Regions from separate parts of the Craurococcus roseus genome, predicted to be linked through region 1. Evidence: predicted binding sites of a transcription regulator. Region 1 holds the regulator's gene; the other holds the start of a gene.
The links. Region 1 encodes LexA, which represses DNA repair genes until DNA is damaged. Its sites were predicted from a motif close to TGTTCTANNTANGTTC; they were not measured.
Positions count from the first base shown of each region.

Region 2: a site for LexA is predicted at 3,395-3,410, ahead of ABD067_RS17225 (LexA family protein). Genes of this name have one in related genera too.

Region 1 is NZ_BAAAFZ010000019.1:57,105-64,473, forward strand. It holds gene ABD067_RS08680 (Bug family tripartite tricarboxylate transporter substrate binding protein) at 1-559, shown strand, start outside; gene gltX (glutamate--tRNA ligase) at 930-2,339, opposite strand; gene ABD067_RS08690 (ComEC/Rec2 family competence protein) at 2,929-5,064, shown strand; gene lexA (transcriptional repressor LexA) at 5,075-5,833, opposite strand; gene ABD067_RS08700 (molybdopterin molybdotransferase MoeA) at 5,968-7,179, opposite strand; gene moaC (cyclic pyranopterin monophosphate synthase MoaC) at 7,179-7,369, opposite strand, start outside.
Region 2 is NZ_BAAAFZ010000053.1:99,421-106,789, reverse strand. It holds gene ABD067_RS17240 (sigma-70 family RNA polymerase sigma factor) at 1-969, opposite strand, end outside; gene ABD067_RS17235 (very short patch repair endonuclease) at 1,068-1,589, shown strand; gene ABD067_RS17230 (Y-family DNA polymerase) at 1,656-2,933, opposite strand; gene ABD067_RS17225 (LexA family protein) at 2,940-3,362, opposite strand; gene ABD067_RS17220 (RES family NAD+ phosphorylase) at 3,701-4,339, opposite strand; gene ABD067_RS17215 (hypothetical protein) at 4,350-5,270, opposite strand; gene ABD067_RS17210 (hypothetical protein) at 5,819-5,956, shown strand; gene ABD067_RS17205 (hypothetical protein) at 6,102-6,584, opposite strand; gene ABD067_RS17200 (hypothetical protein) at 6,631-6,981, opposite strand.

The sequences.
Region 1 (7,369 bases):
CCTGCTGGCGGCGGCGAGGGCGCGGCCCGGCGCGCTCAACTACGGCTCCACCGGCAACGGCGCGTCCACGCACCTCACCGGCGCGCAGTTCGCCGAGGCGGCCGGCATCGAGCTGACCCACGTCCCCTACCGCGGCCAACCCGGCGCCATGGGCGCGCTGCTCGCCGGCGACACCGACGTGTTCTTCAACCAAAGCGGCCCCTCCATCGGCGCGGTCCAGCAAGGCCAAGTCCGGGCGCTCGCGGTGACGACGCGCGAACGCCTGCCCGCGCTGCCCGACGTGCCCACGGTGGAGGAGGCGTGCGGCCTCCAGGGCTTCGAGAGCAGCACGTGGTACGCGCTGCTCGGCCCGCCCGGCCTGCCGGCGGCGGTGCGCGACCGCATGAACGCCGAGGTCGCGCGCATCGTCGGCGCGCCGGAATTCCGCCGGTGGCTGGTGGAGAGCCAAGGCATAACGCCGCCCAAGGACACGTCGCCGGACGCGTTCCGCCGCGTCCACGAGGCGGATGTGGGGCGCTGGGCGGAGATCGTGCGGGCGTCCGGGGCGCGGGTGGACTGAGGGGCGGGAGCGCGCGGCAGGCGCGACCGGCCGGCCGCCCGACGGGGGCGCCGATCGGGACGATCACGGCCCAGCGCCGACGTTCTACGCGGTCCGACACGCCGGGGTCGGGCGCGGCGCCGGCACGCCGCGAAGGCGTGCGGGCAGACTCATGCCGCCACGCTCGGTTGGAGGCGCAGGCCGCGTGGCCCGGCGCGGCGGAAACGGCTTTGCCCTGGGCGTCCCTCCGCCTGTGCGGCCTCGCTCCCGCGCTGGCTGGGACCGTGAGCATCCCATCGCCGAAGGGGCGTTCGTCGGGGGCGCCGACAGTGAGGTGGCAGGGCCGTAGGATGGAAAGGCGGTGGATGGGACGCCGCCCGCCGGAGCGGCCTCAACCCACCTCCAGGTCGCCCACCGCCGCCAGCACCCGGTCCATCGCCTCCGTCCGCCCCAGCGCCGCCAGCACCGCGTCGATCGGCGGGCTCTGTGTGCTGCCGGTCAGCGCCGCGCGCAGCGGCTGCGCCACTTGGCCGAGCTTCACGCCCTTCACCTCGGCGTAGTCCCGCAGCCACCGCTCCAGTTCCAGCCGCTCCCACGGCGCGTCGGACAGGAACTGCGCCAAGTCCGCCAAGCGCGCCCGCGCCTCCGTCGTCAGCAGCGCGGCGGCCTTGGGCTCCATCGGCGGCGGCCCCTCCACGGCGGCGAAGGCGGCCGCGCCGGCCAGCTCCTCCAGGGTCTTCGCCCGCTCTTTCAGGTCCGGCATCAGCGCCCGCACCCGCTCCGCGCCCTCGGCGCCGAAGAGGACGTTCCGCTTCGCCAGCCGCTCCATGACATCGTGCGCCAGCCGGTCGTCGTCGGCCGCGCGCAGGTACACGCCGTTCAGGTGCAGGAGCTTGGCGTAATCCATGCGGCTGGCGCTGCGGCCGACGTCCTTGAGGTCGAACAGCGCGATGGCCCGGTCGCGCGGCACCACCTCCTCGTCGCCGTGCCCCCAGCCGAGGCGCAACAGGTAGTTGCACAGCGCTTCCGGCAGGAAGCCCTGCTCGCGGAACTCCAGCGCGCCCACCGCGCCGTGCCGCTTGGACAGCTTGGCCCCGTCGGCGCCGTGGATCAGCGGGATGTGCGCGAATCTGGGCCGCGTCCAGCCCATGGCGTCGTAGATCGCGCATTGGCGGAAGGTGTTTGTCAGGTGGTCGTCGCCGCGGATGACGTGGGTGATGCCCATGTCGTGGTCGTCCACCACGACGGCGTGCAGGTAGGTCGGCGTGCCGTCCGACCGCAGGATGATCATGTCGTCCAGCTCGGCGTTGGAGACGCGCACCTCGCCCTGCACCAGATCGGGCACGACGGTCTCGCCCTCCCGCGGCGCCTTCAGCCGGATCGCCGGCTTGGCCCCCGCCGGCGCCGTGGCCGGGTCGCGGTCGCGCCACGCGCCGTCGTAGCGGGGCGGCCGGCCTTCCGCGACCGCGCACTCCCGCGCCTGTTGCAGCTCTTCGGGCGTATCGAAGGCGAGGTAGGCGCGGCCTTTCGCCAGCAGCTCCCGCGCCACCTCGGCGTGCCGCGCCTCGCGCCGGCTCTGGAAGATCGGCGGCTCGTCCGGCCGGAGGCCCAGCCATTCCAGGCTGTCCAGGATCTGCCTGACGGCCTCCTCGGTGGAACGCGCCCGGTCGGTGTCCTCGATCCGCAGCAGGTACTGCCCGCCGTGCCGCCGCGCGAAGAGGAAGTTGAACAGCGCGGTCCGTGCCCCGCCGATGTGCAGGAAGCCCGTGGGGGAAGGGGCGAAGCGGGTGCGGACGGACATGCTTGTACCTGCGATCTGCCGAGGCGGAGGAGAGGGCGCAGGCTTGCCGCCGCGGCGACGCGCCCGCAAGGCGCCGGCGCACGCCCGCCAACATGGGCGCGAGCACCGACGGCCCGCCGATCGCCGCGCGGCGGTGATGCACGGAGGCCGGGCATGGGAGCCGGGCGCCGTACCGGCCGGGGCACCGCGCCGCGAAATCCGGTGCGCCTCCACGCCGAGGACGGCCACGCCTCCCAACTCGACCGCTACGGCCGTCAGCCGGTCCCCTGCGCGTCAAGCGTGCCATCCGGCCGATCCAAGCGTCCAGGTTGCGGCCGCAAAAGCGTGGAACCCAACGGCCTTCTTGAGGAGGTCGTGGAACGAAGGCCGTTCGCGGGTCTTGCCTCCTGGGAGAGCAACGATCGCCGGCGACGCCCGCGCCGGACAGCGCCAAGGGCGGGACGGCGCGCAAACCCGGTCGGCACCGGTGCGCCGCGCGACCGAGCAGCGAAACTCGCCTTATGGTTGACGGCGGCGCGCGCGTCGCGGCAGGTTCGACACGATGCCTGCGCCGCCGCCAAATCCGTCCGCCGCGTCCGTTCCTCTCCTGGTGTCGGCGGCGGAACCAGGACGCGCCGCGCAATGGCTGCACCAGTTCGCCGAAGCGGAGCGGTTGCGCTTCGCCCCCTGGTTCGCCGTGGCGCTCGGGGCGGGGGTGCTCCTCTACTTCGCGTTGCCGGCCGAGCCGCCGGCGGCGGCGGTTTGGGTGACGCCGCCACTCGTCCTGTTCGCACTCCTGGTCGGGGCATGGCGCGGCGCGGCGGCGGGTTGGGCGTCGGGCCTCGTCGCCGCGCTCGCGCTCGGCTTCGCCGCGGCCCTTTGGCACGCGGGGCGGCAGCCGGCGCCGCTCGACTTGCCGCGCGGCGCCGTCGTCGTCACGGGCAAGGTGGCGTCGGTCGACATTCTGCCGGAAGGCCGCCGCGTCACGCTGGAACGGCCGCGCCTCGGCGAGGGCGAGCCGGCCCTGCCGCGCCGCATCCGCGTCCGCCTGCGGAGCGAGGATCCGGCGCGACCCGCCCCGGGGGACGTGCTGAGCGTGCGCGCCCTGGTCCGCCCGCCGGTCCCGCCGGCCTATCCCGGGGCGTGGGACTTCCAGCGCGCGGCCTTCTTCTCGGGCCTCGGCGGCAGCGGCTTCGCCATCGGCCGCGCCTCGGTCGAGCCCGGCGCGGAAAGCGTGCCCCTGGCCGGCCTGCGCGCGGAGATCGAGGCCCGCACCACGGCCGCGCTGCCGGGCGGCGCGGGCGCCATCGCCGCCGCGCTGCTGACCGGCGGGCAGAGCGCCATACCCGCCGCCGACCTCGCGGCCATGCGCGACTCGGGCCTCGCGCACCTGCTGTCGGTGTCGGGGTTGCACATCGCCATCGTCATGGGCGTCTCCTTCGCCGTGCTGCGCTTCGCCCTGGCCGCAGTGCCGCCGCTGGCGCTGCGCCTGCCGGGCAAGCCGTTGGCGGCGGTGGGGGCGCTGGGCGTGGGCGGGTTCTACATGCTGCTCACCGGCGCCGAGGTGCCGATGCAGCGCTCCTTCGCCATGGCCGCGCTGGCGACGCTGGCGCTGCTGACCGGCCGGCGCGCGATCTCCATGCGCGGCCTGGCGCTCGCCGCGGCCGTGGTGCTGCTGTTGCAACCGGCGGCGGTGCTGGGGCCGAGCTTCCAGATGAGCTTCGCGGCGGTGATGGCGCTGATCGCCGGTTGGGAATGGCTGCGGCCGCGCCTGCCGCCGCCGGAGCGGCGCTGGCGCCGCCGGATCGCGGTGGCGCTGTTCGGCACGGTCGCCACCTCCATCCTCGCCGGCGCCGCGACGACGCCCTTCGGCCTGCACCACTTCGGCCGGTTGCAGCTCTACGGCGTGGTCGCCAACGCGGTGGCGGTGCCGCTCACCTCGGCCCTGATCATGCCGGCCGGGATGGCGGCGGTGGCGCTTATGCCGCTCGGCCTGGAAGGGCTGGCGCTGGCGCCGATGGGCTGGGGCGTGGAGGCGGTGCTGGCCGTGGCGCGCGCCGTCGCCGCTTGGCCCGGCGCGGCGGTGCCGGTGCCGCCCATCACGGCCGGGGGGCTATGCGTCGTCGCCTTCGGCATGGCGTGGCTTTGCCTGTGGCGGAGCCGCTGGCGCTTGCTGGGCGTGCCGGTGATCGTCGCGGGCTTCGTGGCGGGTGCGGCGCAGCGTCCGCCGGACATGCTGGTCTCGGCCGACGCGCGGCTGATCGCATTGCGAACCGGGGACGGACTGTTGCTGCAACGCCTGTCCGGCGCGTCCAACCTCACGCGCGACGTATGGCTGCGCCTCTACGGGCGGGAGACGGCCGAACTCTTGCCGCCGCAGCGCGCGGGAACCTTCGCCGGCGGCGCCATCGCCTGCGAGGCCGGCGCGTGCGCCATCCGGCCCTCGCCGGCCGGCGCGGTCGCGGCGGTGCTCCTGCGCGGTGACCCGCCGGCCTGGGCCTGCGCCGGCGCGCCGCTGGTGGTGTCGGCCGAGCCGGTGCGCGGCCGGTGCGCCGCGCGGGTGGTGGACCGCTTTTCCGTGTGGCGCGACGGCGCGCACGCCGTTTGGCTGGAACCGGCGGGGCCGCGCGTGTTGAGCGACCGCGAGGCCCGGGGGGCGCGGCCCTGGGTGCCGCCGCAGCCGAAGCCGCGCAACGCGGCGGCGGCGCGCGAAGCGCCTCCGCAGCCGACGCCCGAGCCGGAGTAGCCCAGGAAGCTCAGTACTTCCGCAGCAGCCCGACCAAGCGCCCCTGCACCTTCACCCGGTCCGGGCCGAAGATGCGCGTCTCGTAGCGCGGGTTGGCGGCTTCGAGCGCGATGGAGTTGCCGCGGCGGCGCAGCCGCTTGAGCGTGACCTCGCTCTCGTCCACCAGCGCCACGACGATGGAGCCGTTGTCCGCGGTGTCGCCGCGGCGGATCAGCACGGTGTCGCCGTCCAGGATGCCGGCCTCGACCATCGAGTCGCCCGCGACCTCCAAGGCGTAGTGCTCGCCGCCGCCGAGCATGGCCGCCGGCACCTCGACGCCGGTGCCCTGGTCCCGCAGCGCCTCGATGGGCAGGCCGGCGGCGATCCGGCCGTAGAGCGGCAGGTTGACGGCCGCAGCCTCGTTGGCCGCCTTCTGCACGCCCGACAGGTGGGCGGCGAAGTTGCCGCGGATGACGTTGGGGGTGAAAGCGGCCGCGGGCGGAGCGGCGGCGGGCGCGGAGGCGGCGGCCGCGGTCGCGTTGTCGCCGCTGGCGCTACCGCGCCTCGGCGCCAGGTTCTCGGGCAGGCGCAGCACCTCCAACGCCCGGGCGCGGTGGGCGCGCCGGTGCAGGAAGCCGCGCTCTTCGAGGGCGGTGATGAGGCGGTGGATACCGGACTTCGACTTCAGCTTCAGCGCGTCCTTCATTTCCTCGAAGGAAGGCGAGAAGCCGGTCGTGCGAAGGTGCCGGTCGATGAAGATGAGCAGCTCGTGCTGCTTGCGGGTGAGCACAGATCGCCTCCGTCCGTCGCCGCGGGCCGGTGCCCTCAGTGGCACCGAACAAATCAGCAACTGTCAACGACGTTCTATAAAAGTTCTACGATGGCGTCAAATGTTTTCCCCAAGGGTGCGGAATGGATTTCGTCTCAAACACCCAGATCATCGAGGAGGATGACCTCCACCGTTTCCCCGGCCGCGGCCGCCGGGGCGTGCGGCGCGCGCAGCACCAGGGCGTCCGCCCGCGCGAGCGTCTTCATCATGGAGCTGTCCTGCACCGGGAAGGGGAGGGCGACGATTTCGCCTTCCGGTGCCTTTTCCAGCCGCGCCCGGAGGAAATCGAAGCGCCGGTCGTTTTCCGGCAGCGCCGCCCCGAGTCGCGCCCGCATCGTCCGCGGCGCCAACTCGCCGGCCAAGCCCGACAAGCGCCGCAACGCCGGCACCAGGAACACCACGCCGCAAACCAGCGCCGACACGGGGTTACCGGGCAGGCCGAGCAACGGGGTAAGCCCGAGTCGCCCCCAGATCAGCGGCTTGCCCGGCCGCATGGCGATTCGCCAGAAATCCAGCGCGAAGCCTTCCGGGCCGAGGGCGCTCTGCACCAGGTCGTGTTCGCCCACGCTGGCGCCGCCGGTGGTGACCAGGAGGTCGCAGCCCCGCGCCGACGCCGCGGCTTCCGCGATGGCCGCTTCGTCGTCGGGCGCGATGGGCAGCACCAAAGGCTCGCCGCCGTTGGCGCGCACCAGCGCCGCCAGGGCGTGGGCGTTGCTGCTGACGATTCCCCCCGGGATCACCGCCTCGCCGGGCAGGGCGATCTCGTCGCCGGTCGCCAGGATGCCGATTCGCGGGCGGCGGTGGACGGTGAGCCAGGGGTGGTTGGCGGCGGCGGCGAGGCCCACGTCGCGCGCCGTCAACCGCCGGCCGGCCGCGAGCAGCGATTCGCCTTCTTCGAAGTCCAGGCCGCGGCGGCGGATCCAGCGGCCGGGGCGGACCGCCTCGCCCACTCGCACGCGGCCTTCGTCGGCTTCGGCATCCTCTTGCAACAGGATGGCGTCCGCGCCGTCGGGCACGAAGGCGCCGGTGAAGATGCGGACCGCCTCGCCGGGACCGACCGCGCCGGCAAAGGGGTGCCCCGCCGGGGCGCTGCCCACGACGCGCAACTCGGCGCCCGCTGTCGAAGCGTCCGCAGCCCGCACCGCGTAGCCGTCCATGGCCGAGACATCGGCCGGCGGTTGGGTCAGGCGGGCCGGCACGGGCCGCGCGAGCACCCGACCGCCGGATGCGGCCAGCGGCACGGTTTCGGCCGGCGTGGGGGCGAACGCCTGGAGGATGCGCTCCCTCGCTTCCTCGACCGAGATCATCACTCCGCCTCGTAAGTTCCTGATTTGCCGCCGGACTTGCGGGCCAGCCGCACCGCCTCGATGCGCATGCCGCGGTCCAGCGCCTTGCACATGTCGTAGACGGTCAGCGCCGCCACCGTCACCGCCGTCAGCGCTTCCATCTCGACCCCGGTCCGCCCGGTGAGCCCCACCGTCGCTTCGATCTCCACCG
Region 2 (7,369 bases), on a different contig from region 1:
CATCGCGGCGCGCAACTCGCGGCCTAGCTGTCGTTCCACCAGTATCTCCTCAGGACTCGGCGCTTCCGCCGGGATTGCGCTCGCCAGCGAACGCGCGCCGGGCGCCGCCGGCTCGTCGGCCGATTTCGGGGCGTCGAGCGACAAGACCTTCAGGCCCGCGGCGTGCCTGACACGAAGCACCGCGTCCTGCGGCCAATCGAGCTCCGCCGCGAGCTCCGGGATGGATGGCCGCCGGCCGGTGGTCAGCATGAACTTGGCTTCGGTCGACTGCAGCTTCCGGACCTGCTCGGCACGATGAATGGGGAGGCGGATCATCGGGCCCTGGTTGTCCGCCGCGCGCCCCACCGCCTGCCTGATCCACCAAACGGCGTAGGTGGAGAACTTGAAGCCGAGCGTGTGGTCGTACTGCTCGGCCGCCCGCGCCAAGCCGAACACGCCTTCCTGCACCAGGTCGGCGAGGTCGAGCCCGCCCCTGTGCGCGTAGCGGCGGGCGACGCTGACCACCAAGCGCATGTTGTGCACCACGAGGCTCTCGCGCGCCTCGTGGGCGAGGCGCAGCGCGCGCGCGGCGTCCGGGCAATCCGAGCGGATGCTGCCCGCGGCCACGTCGACCGCCACGCGGCGCCCGAGCGCGATCCGCCGGCCGAGGCCCTCCTCCTCCGCTTGCGGCAGGAGGCGGTGGGCGAGCGCGGCCCGGAGCCCGGGCAAGGCGACCAGGGCGGCGCGCAGCTTGCGCTGGTTGCCCAGGCCTTGCGCTTCGCGGACCTCCGGCGCTTCCGCGACCGCGACGCCACGCGCCCGCAGCGCCGCGCAGAGCGCCAGCAGGGAGACCCCGTCGAGGCCGCGCCTCTCCGCGGCCCTGTCGACCTGGGCCTGGGAGAGGCGGCCGCCCTGCCGCTCGTGGTCCGCCAGGAGCGAGGCCAGGGCGCGGTCGAAGTCCGTGGCAGAAACTGTGCTCCCGCCGTCCATGGGCTCGAGTGGCATCCGAAGAAGAGGGGGCGGGAGCATAACCGGAGCCCATACGTTTTGTAAGTGCACTCAATTTGGCCTTGGGGGTGTTCGCGGGGATGCGGCATCAACTAACAGCCATGGGCGCTCCCCCTCCAGCCTCGTCGCCGCAGGCCCGCCGCCGGATGCGGGCGACCAAGGGCCGCGACAACGCGCTTGAGCGCGGCCTCAGGTCGGCCCTGCACCGGGCCGGCTTCCGCTTCCGCCTGCACCGCCGCCTGCTGCCCGGGATGACGCGGAGCGTGGACGTGGCCTTCCCCGCGGCGCGCGTGGCGGTGTTCGTGGACGGCTGTTTCTGGCACGGCTGCCCGATCCACATGACGTGGCCCAAGGCGAACGCGGGGTGGTGGCGCGAGAAGATCGAAGCGAATCGCCGCCGCGACGCTGATACTGACGCCCGTCTCGCGGCGGCCGGCTGGACGGTGGTCCGCGTTTGGGAGCACGAGGCCGTGGCGGAGGCCGCGAGCCGGGTGGCCGCGGCCGTGGATGCCCGCCGGCCATCGCTCCTTCACCGTCCGCTCGACGGCACCCCTTCATGGCCAGCCGCGACGCCGCGGCATGGTCGGGCCAAGTCGGCGTAGCGCAGGCCGTTCGGATCACGTCAGCCCATGCCGGGCAAGCGGAGGGAGGCGGTTCGAGGGATTCTGCTAAGCGCGCACGCGCGGCAGCTCGTCGAGCCTAGTGGTGTAGCGTGGCGAGTGGTGCGCCGCGCGCAGCTTCCAGCCGCGCTCGATGCCCATGGCCGCTGGGAACAGGGTGTTGCGGCCATGCTTGGCGTTGACCCGGTCCACGGCCGCCATGAGCGCGCCGCTTTTGGGCGAGGGGGCCGCGAAGAGGGTCGGAGGCGCGTCCTCCGGCCGGCACAGGTCGTCCAGCAGCACGCCGGCCTTCACGTAGCGGCAGCCCCGCCCGCCACGCCACGCCGCCTCCACGCAGCGCAGCGCGGCGCCGATCAGCCCGCGCGTGTCCGCCGTCATCGGCACCAAGCGCGTCGAGCGCTGCCCGTGGTGGTGCGGCCCGTCCCGGTGCGGCGAAGTGTGGAAGAAGGCGGCGAGCTGGCCGGCGACCACGCCGTGCGCGCGCAGCTTCTCGCCGGCGCGCGTCGCGTAGGCGGCCACGGCCTCGCGCAGTTCGTCCAGCGACGTGACCGGCCGGCCGAAGGAGCGCGTCACCGCCATGCCCTTGCGCTGCGGGGCCACCTCCTCCAGCGCCAGGCAGGACAGCCCGCCCAGCTCCAGCACCGTGCGCTCCAGGGTGACGGTGCCGAGGGCGCGCGCCTGCTTGGGCGACATGTCCCGCAGGCCGGCGGCGGTGGCGATGCCGAGCGCGGCCAGCTTGGCGGCGGTGGCCGGGCCGATGCCCCACACGTCCTCGACGGGGAAGGCGCGCAGCACCGCCGCGCGCGGGCCCTCTCCGCTCAGATCGCAGACGCCTCCGAACTCCGGCCGCTTCTTCGCCGCGGCGTTGCCGAGCTTGGCCAGCGTCTTGGTCGGGCCGATGCCGACGCAGGTCGGGATGCCGGTGCAGCGCGCGACCGTGGCGCGCAGGTCCTGGCACATGGCCGGCAGGTCGCGGCGGGCGAAGCCGGCGAGGCCGAGGAAGGTCTCGTCGATCGAGTAGACCTCGACGTCGGGTGAGAAGTCCGCGATGACGGCGTTGACGCGGCGGCTCATGTCGCCGTAGAGCGTGTAATTCGAGGAGAACACGCGGATCGAATGCTTGGCGATCAGATCGCGTATCTTGAACGCTGGCGTGCCCATTTTGATGCCGAGCGCCTTGACCTCCTGGCTTCGGGCAATAGCACATCCATCGTTATTGCTAAGCACCAAAACCGGCGCTCCTTCGAGACGGCGGTCGAAGACGCGCTCGCACGACACGTAGAAGTTGTTGCCGTCGATCAGCGCGAAGGGCGGGGCCGCGGCCACGGCACGTCAGCGCAGCTTGCGGACCACGCCGACCACGACGCCCCAGATCTCGGCCGGCAGCTCCTCGCCGATGACGAATTCCGGGAAGTCGGGGTTCTCGGCCTGCAACGCGGCGCGGCCGTTCTTGAGGCGGTGGAAGCGCTTCAGCGTCATCTCGCCGTGCACCACGCCCACCACGACGTGCCCGGACTGCGGCGCGACGCTGCGGTCCACGACCACCATGTCCCCGTCCAGGATGCCCGCGCCCTTCATGCTCTCGCCGGCGACGCGCATCAGGAAGGTGCTGGCCGGCCGCTCGATCAGGTAGGGGTTCAGGTCGATCTCGCCGTCCAGGTAGTCGTCGGCGGGGGAGGGGAAGCCGGCCGGCAGCAGGCGGCCGAGCAGGGGCGTGGGCAGGGAAGCGGGATCGAGCGCGGCGGGGTGGAGCATCACGGGTCCTGAACGGTCGCCGCGCACCATAAGAACAAAAGCCGAACAAATGGAAGCGCCGTCGTGGCCCGGCCGGCGATGCCGCGGTTGCGGAGGCCTTCGCGGAGCGCCGAGGGCGGGCGAAGGGCAGCCGATGCAGTCACCGCTGGACGACGGGCCGCCGCGCCCTCGACGCGCCGTGGGGGCCGCTGGAGGGCGGCGGGGTCGGCGCGACCATGCCGCACCGGGCCGGCATGCCTCTTGCGGCGAGAGCGGCGGAGTCGACTCCGGCGACCCGCACTCCACCCCGGCGGGCGCCGCCGTGGAGCAGGAAACGGCTCCCGGCGCGGCGGCCACGGTCAGTCGGCGGCCGGCGGGGGGACCGCGGCGCTGCGGTCGAACGCGCCGCCGTGCTCGCGCACCACGCGCTCGGCCATGTCCATGCGGCCGGAAAGGGCCACGGTGGGGCCGGGGACCAGGTCGTCCGCGGCGACGCGGTCGAACACCGCGTAGCAGAGGAGGCCGTTGTTGTGCCGCGACCGGTAGGCGATGCCGTCGAGCCCGGGGAAGCGCGAAAACAGCGCGAGGGCGACCGCGCGCGGCGGCCCGTAGTCGCCCATGGCGCTGATCGACCCGTCCACGCCGTGCCAGCGCAGCCCCTCGTCGAACAGCTTCGCCAGGACCGCGTCGCGGCGCAGCGCCACCGCCGTCCAGGCGCGCGCCGCGACGTTCGCCGGGGCGACGAGCCGCCGGCGCGGGTCGCGCAGCACCGTCTCGACGAAGGCGCCCTCGAAGCGCTCGGCGGCGTAGAAGGTCCGGTACTCGCCGGCCGGCGCGTCGAACCTGTTCGCCGGCGGGAGGCCGGGCTTGGGCCCGAAGAACACGGGATCCCGCTCCGCCCAGTGTATGCGGTGGAGTTCCGTCCCGGCCGGCAGCCGGTGGGGCAGGAAGCCCCCGCCGGCCGGCAGGTCCGGTCCGGTCGCCGCGGCCGCCGGCATCGGGGCGGCGTCAGCCTTCGTCCAGGCCGAGGTGGGCCCTCGCGGCCTGCACGACCGCCTCGACCCGGCCCTCGCGCAGCGCGTCGATCGGCGGCCGCCCGAGGTTCGGGTCCCGCTCCACGAGGAATTGGAGGGCGCCCCACCCCCGCTCCCCGGCCTCCCGGAACGCGGCGAGCACCTCCGGGATGCCCGGCAGGAAACCGGCCTTGGCGTCCCCGTCGGCGAATTGGGCCCGCGGCACGACGATCTCCCGCCCGCGCATCATGCCGAGCGCCGTCCCGGCGTGTATGCGCTTGTGCAGGGCCTGCTTGGACGTGCCGAGCGCGTCCGCCGCCTCGCGGAGCGACATGCCCCCGCCGCCGCGGTCGAGGAGTTCGGCGCTGACGCGCTCGAACGCCGCCGCGCCGTCGTCCGGGGCCTCGATCGCCGTCCCGCCGTCGGCTTCCTCGTCCGGGGCGTCGGCGAGGCCCGGGTCGCCGAGGAGGGCGGCGGCGGAGGCGAGGTGCACGTCGAGGGCGTCCAGCTGCCTCGCCGTCTCCTGCATGGCGCGGCGCGGGTCCCTCCGCGACAACCTGACCAGCTGGACGCGCAGCGGCGTGAGGTCGGCCAGGTAGCGGACGACCCGCGCCTCGGCGTCGCCGGGCCGCTCCATGCGGCCGAACGCCTCCAAAGCGGCCTTGATCTCGACCAGCCGCAGCCTGGACGACCAGACGACCGACTCGAACCAGGCGAGGTGGTCCGCCGCCTGCCGCCGGGGCGCGCGGGGCCGTCCGGCCGGCTTCCCCCCTAGGGCTATCGTGATGCCGCGTTCGGCCGCCTCGGCGCTCAGCACGACGGCGGAGGCCTCGATGCGGGCGGCGAGGCGCGCGATGCCCGCGGACCCGGCGGGCAGGTCGCCGGCGGCCCGCCACTCCAGTCCCTGGGCATCCATGTCGGCCTCCTCGGGTTGACGATCCACTCGAAATCTAGGCCGTCAACCTTCAGCGTCAACTTAATACGTCAACTCTCGGCGGGACGTGATCCGCGTCGGGGGCCGGCCGAATTGCTGGCCGTGCCGGGACTGCGGTTTCCAATCGAGTGCCGAGGACCGGCCCGAGCGGAGGACGCTGACGGGTGCGGAGCCGAAGAAAGAAGCCCTCCCTGGCCACGGGACGCCGCACCGCCCGCCCGGTTCCTGGCGGGGAAGTGCGGCCCAGGCCGTCGCACGGCGGGCGTCGGCGGGACCGAAGGGAAGACCCTGCACGAGGATGCCGCCGCCTCCGGATCGTGGAAGCGAAACGCGAGGTGGCACTCCCGAGTCGGCTCCACAATGATCAGGTGGGCAACGCGGCGCCCGACGACAGGGCCTCAATCAGCGGGCATTCGGGCGCCCCGCCCGCGTCGCATCGGCGGACTGCAGCCGCCAGGGTCCGCTCCATCGCCCGCAGGTCGGCGATCCGCTTCCGGACATCCGCGAGGTGGGCGGCCGCCAGTACCGGCGTGGACGAGCGGGAGGTCGCGTCGATCCTGGGCGCGCTGCGTCGGCGCGATCTCGTCGTCCTCGACGAGAGCGACGCGACCCGCGTGACGGCCGCCTACCCGTTCTGCGCCTGGGACACCGGACAGCGGCTGCGATGAAGGATCGGCTTCCGGTCGACCGATGACCCGACCGCGTTGGGGGCTGATGAGAAAGGCGGCGGGCACCGGTCCGCCGCCTTCCCACTTCAGGATCGCGCGATGCTATTCGCGAGCCAGCGGAGCGCCAGCGCCGGCGATGAACGCTTCACTCGGGCGCGATGATGCCTCGGGCCACGAGGGCCTCGCGTATCGCGGTGACGTCTTGCTGGATCCTGGAGAGGCGCTGGTCGCGCTCACGCTGCGTGTGCTGCCTTGCGAAGCGGAGGATGCGGCTGCGGTCGAAGTCGGGGTGGATCCTGATGAGACCCATGGGCTGATCGTCGCTGCCTTTCAGGACGTAGCAAGTGTCGTTGGCCTTGATGTGGACGGACATCGCGTTCCAGGTGGCGCTCACCCGAACGTCCTCCAAATCGACTTCCACGGCGTCGGCTCGGTCGTCGAGGGTCGCATCATCGAACCCTTCCACAAGGTAGACGGGCCGGTCCGATGACGTTCCGAGGGCGATCTTCCAGCCTTCATCGGAGATCCGGCGGCACAAGGTCTCTGCGGAGCGCCGGAAGGCGTCGACCGTGACGAACCCGCCGTCGGTGATCTGATCGGCGACTTCGGCCGACTTCAAGCGTGGCATGACCGTCCTCTATGGAGCGTGGTTCGTGAGGGCCGGGCGGAAGCGTTCAGCCCAGGGCGTGCCGCAACGAACGGGCCGGCTGGCCGGACGGGTACAAGGCATCATTGAGGGCGCGCCACCGGCCTCCAACCACGACCTCCGCTACCACCCTGCCGGACGCCACGAGGGGGCCCAGGAGGTCGTCGAATTCCAGCAGTGCCGCGCGGGGAGCGAGCGACGTGACAGCGATGACGATCGCCTGTTCGGATGCGCTCCACTCCCTGTCGAGACCCTTCGTGAACGGCCGTCCGAAGGCGTCGTGCACGGCCGCGCGCACCATGCTGCCGGTGCCGACCAGCCGCTTCCGGAGGCGCTCCGCGGGCAGGCGGAGCCAGGGGTCCAGGGCACAGACCGTCAAACGAACCCGAAATACTGTCGCTTTCGCCTTGGTTTTGGCCCGGTGCATTTGGCGTCTCGCTCATTTTTGGGGTTAAAACGCCAACGTACACGGAATGCTGTTCACCGCAAGCGGTTCTCAGCTTCGTTTGGCAAAGACACGACTTTTTGGCTGCAAAACGCCAAATGAGCTACAGCGGTGTATCCGGAGACGGCAGGTCGCCGCTTCGGCGACCTGCCGTAGGCGCGTAAGCCGCTATGGCTCAAGAAAGGTGCGGTCCCGCGCAGCAGTCGGCCCGGTTCCCGCTTCGGGACTGGTGGCGCTTGCGTCGGGTCGATGCCAGTGCGGACCCGCCCGCGGGGAAACCGGCCGAGCCCCTGCCCTGCCGCTAAGGCCCGATAACCGCGAT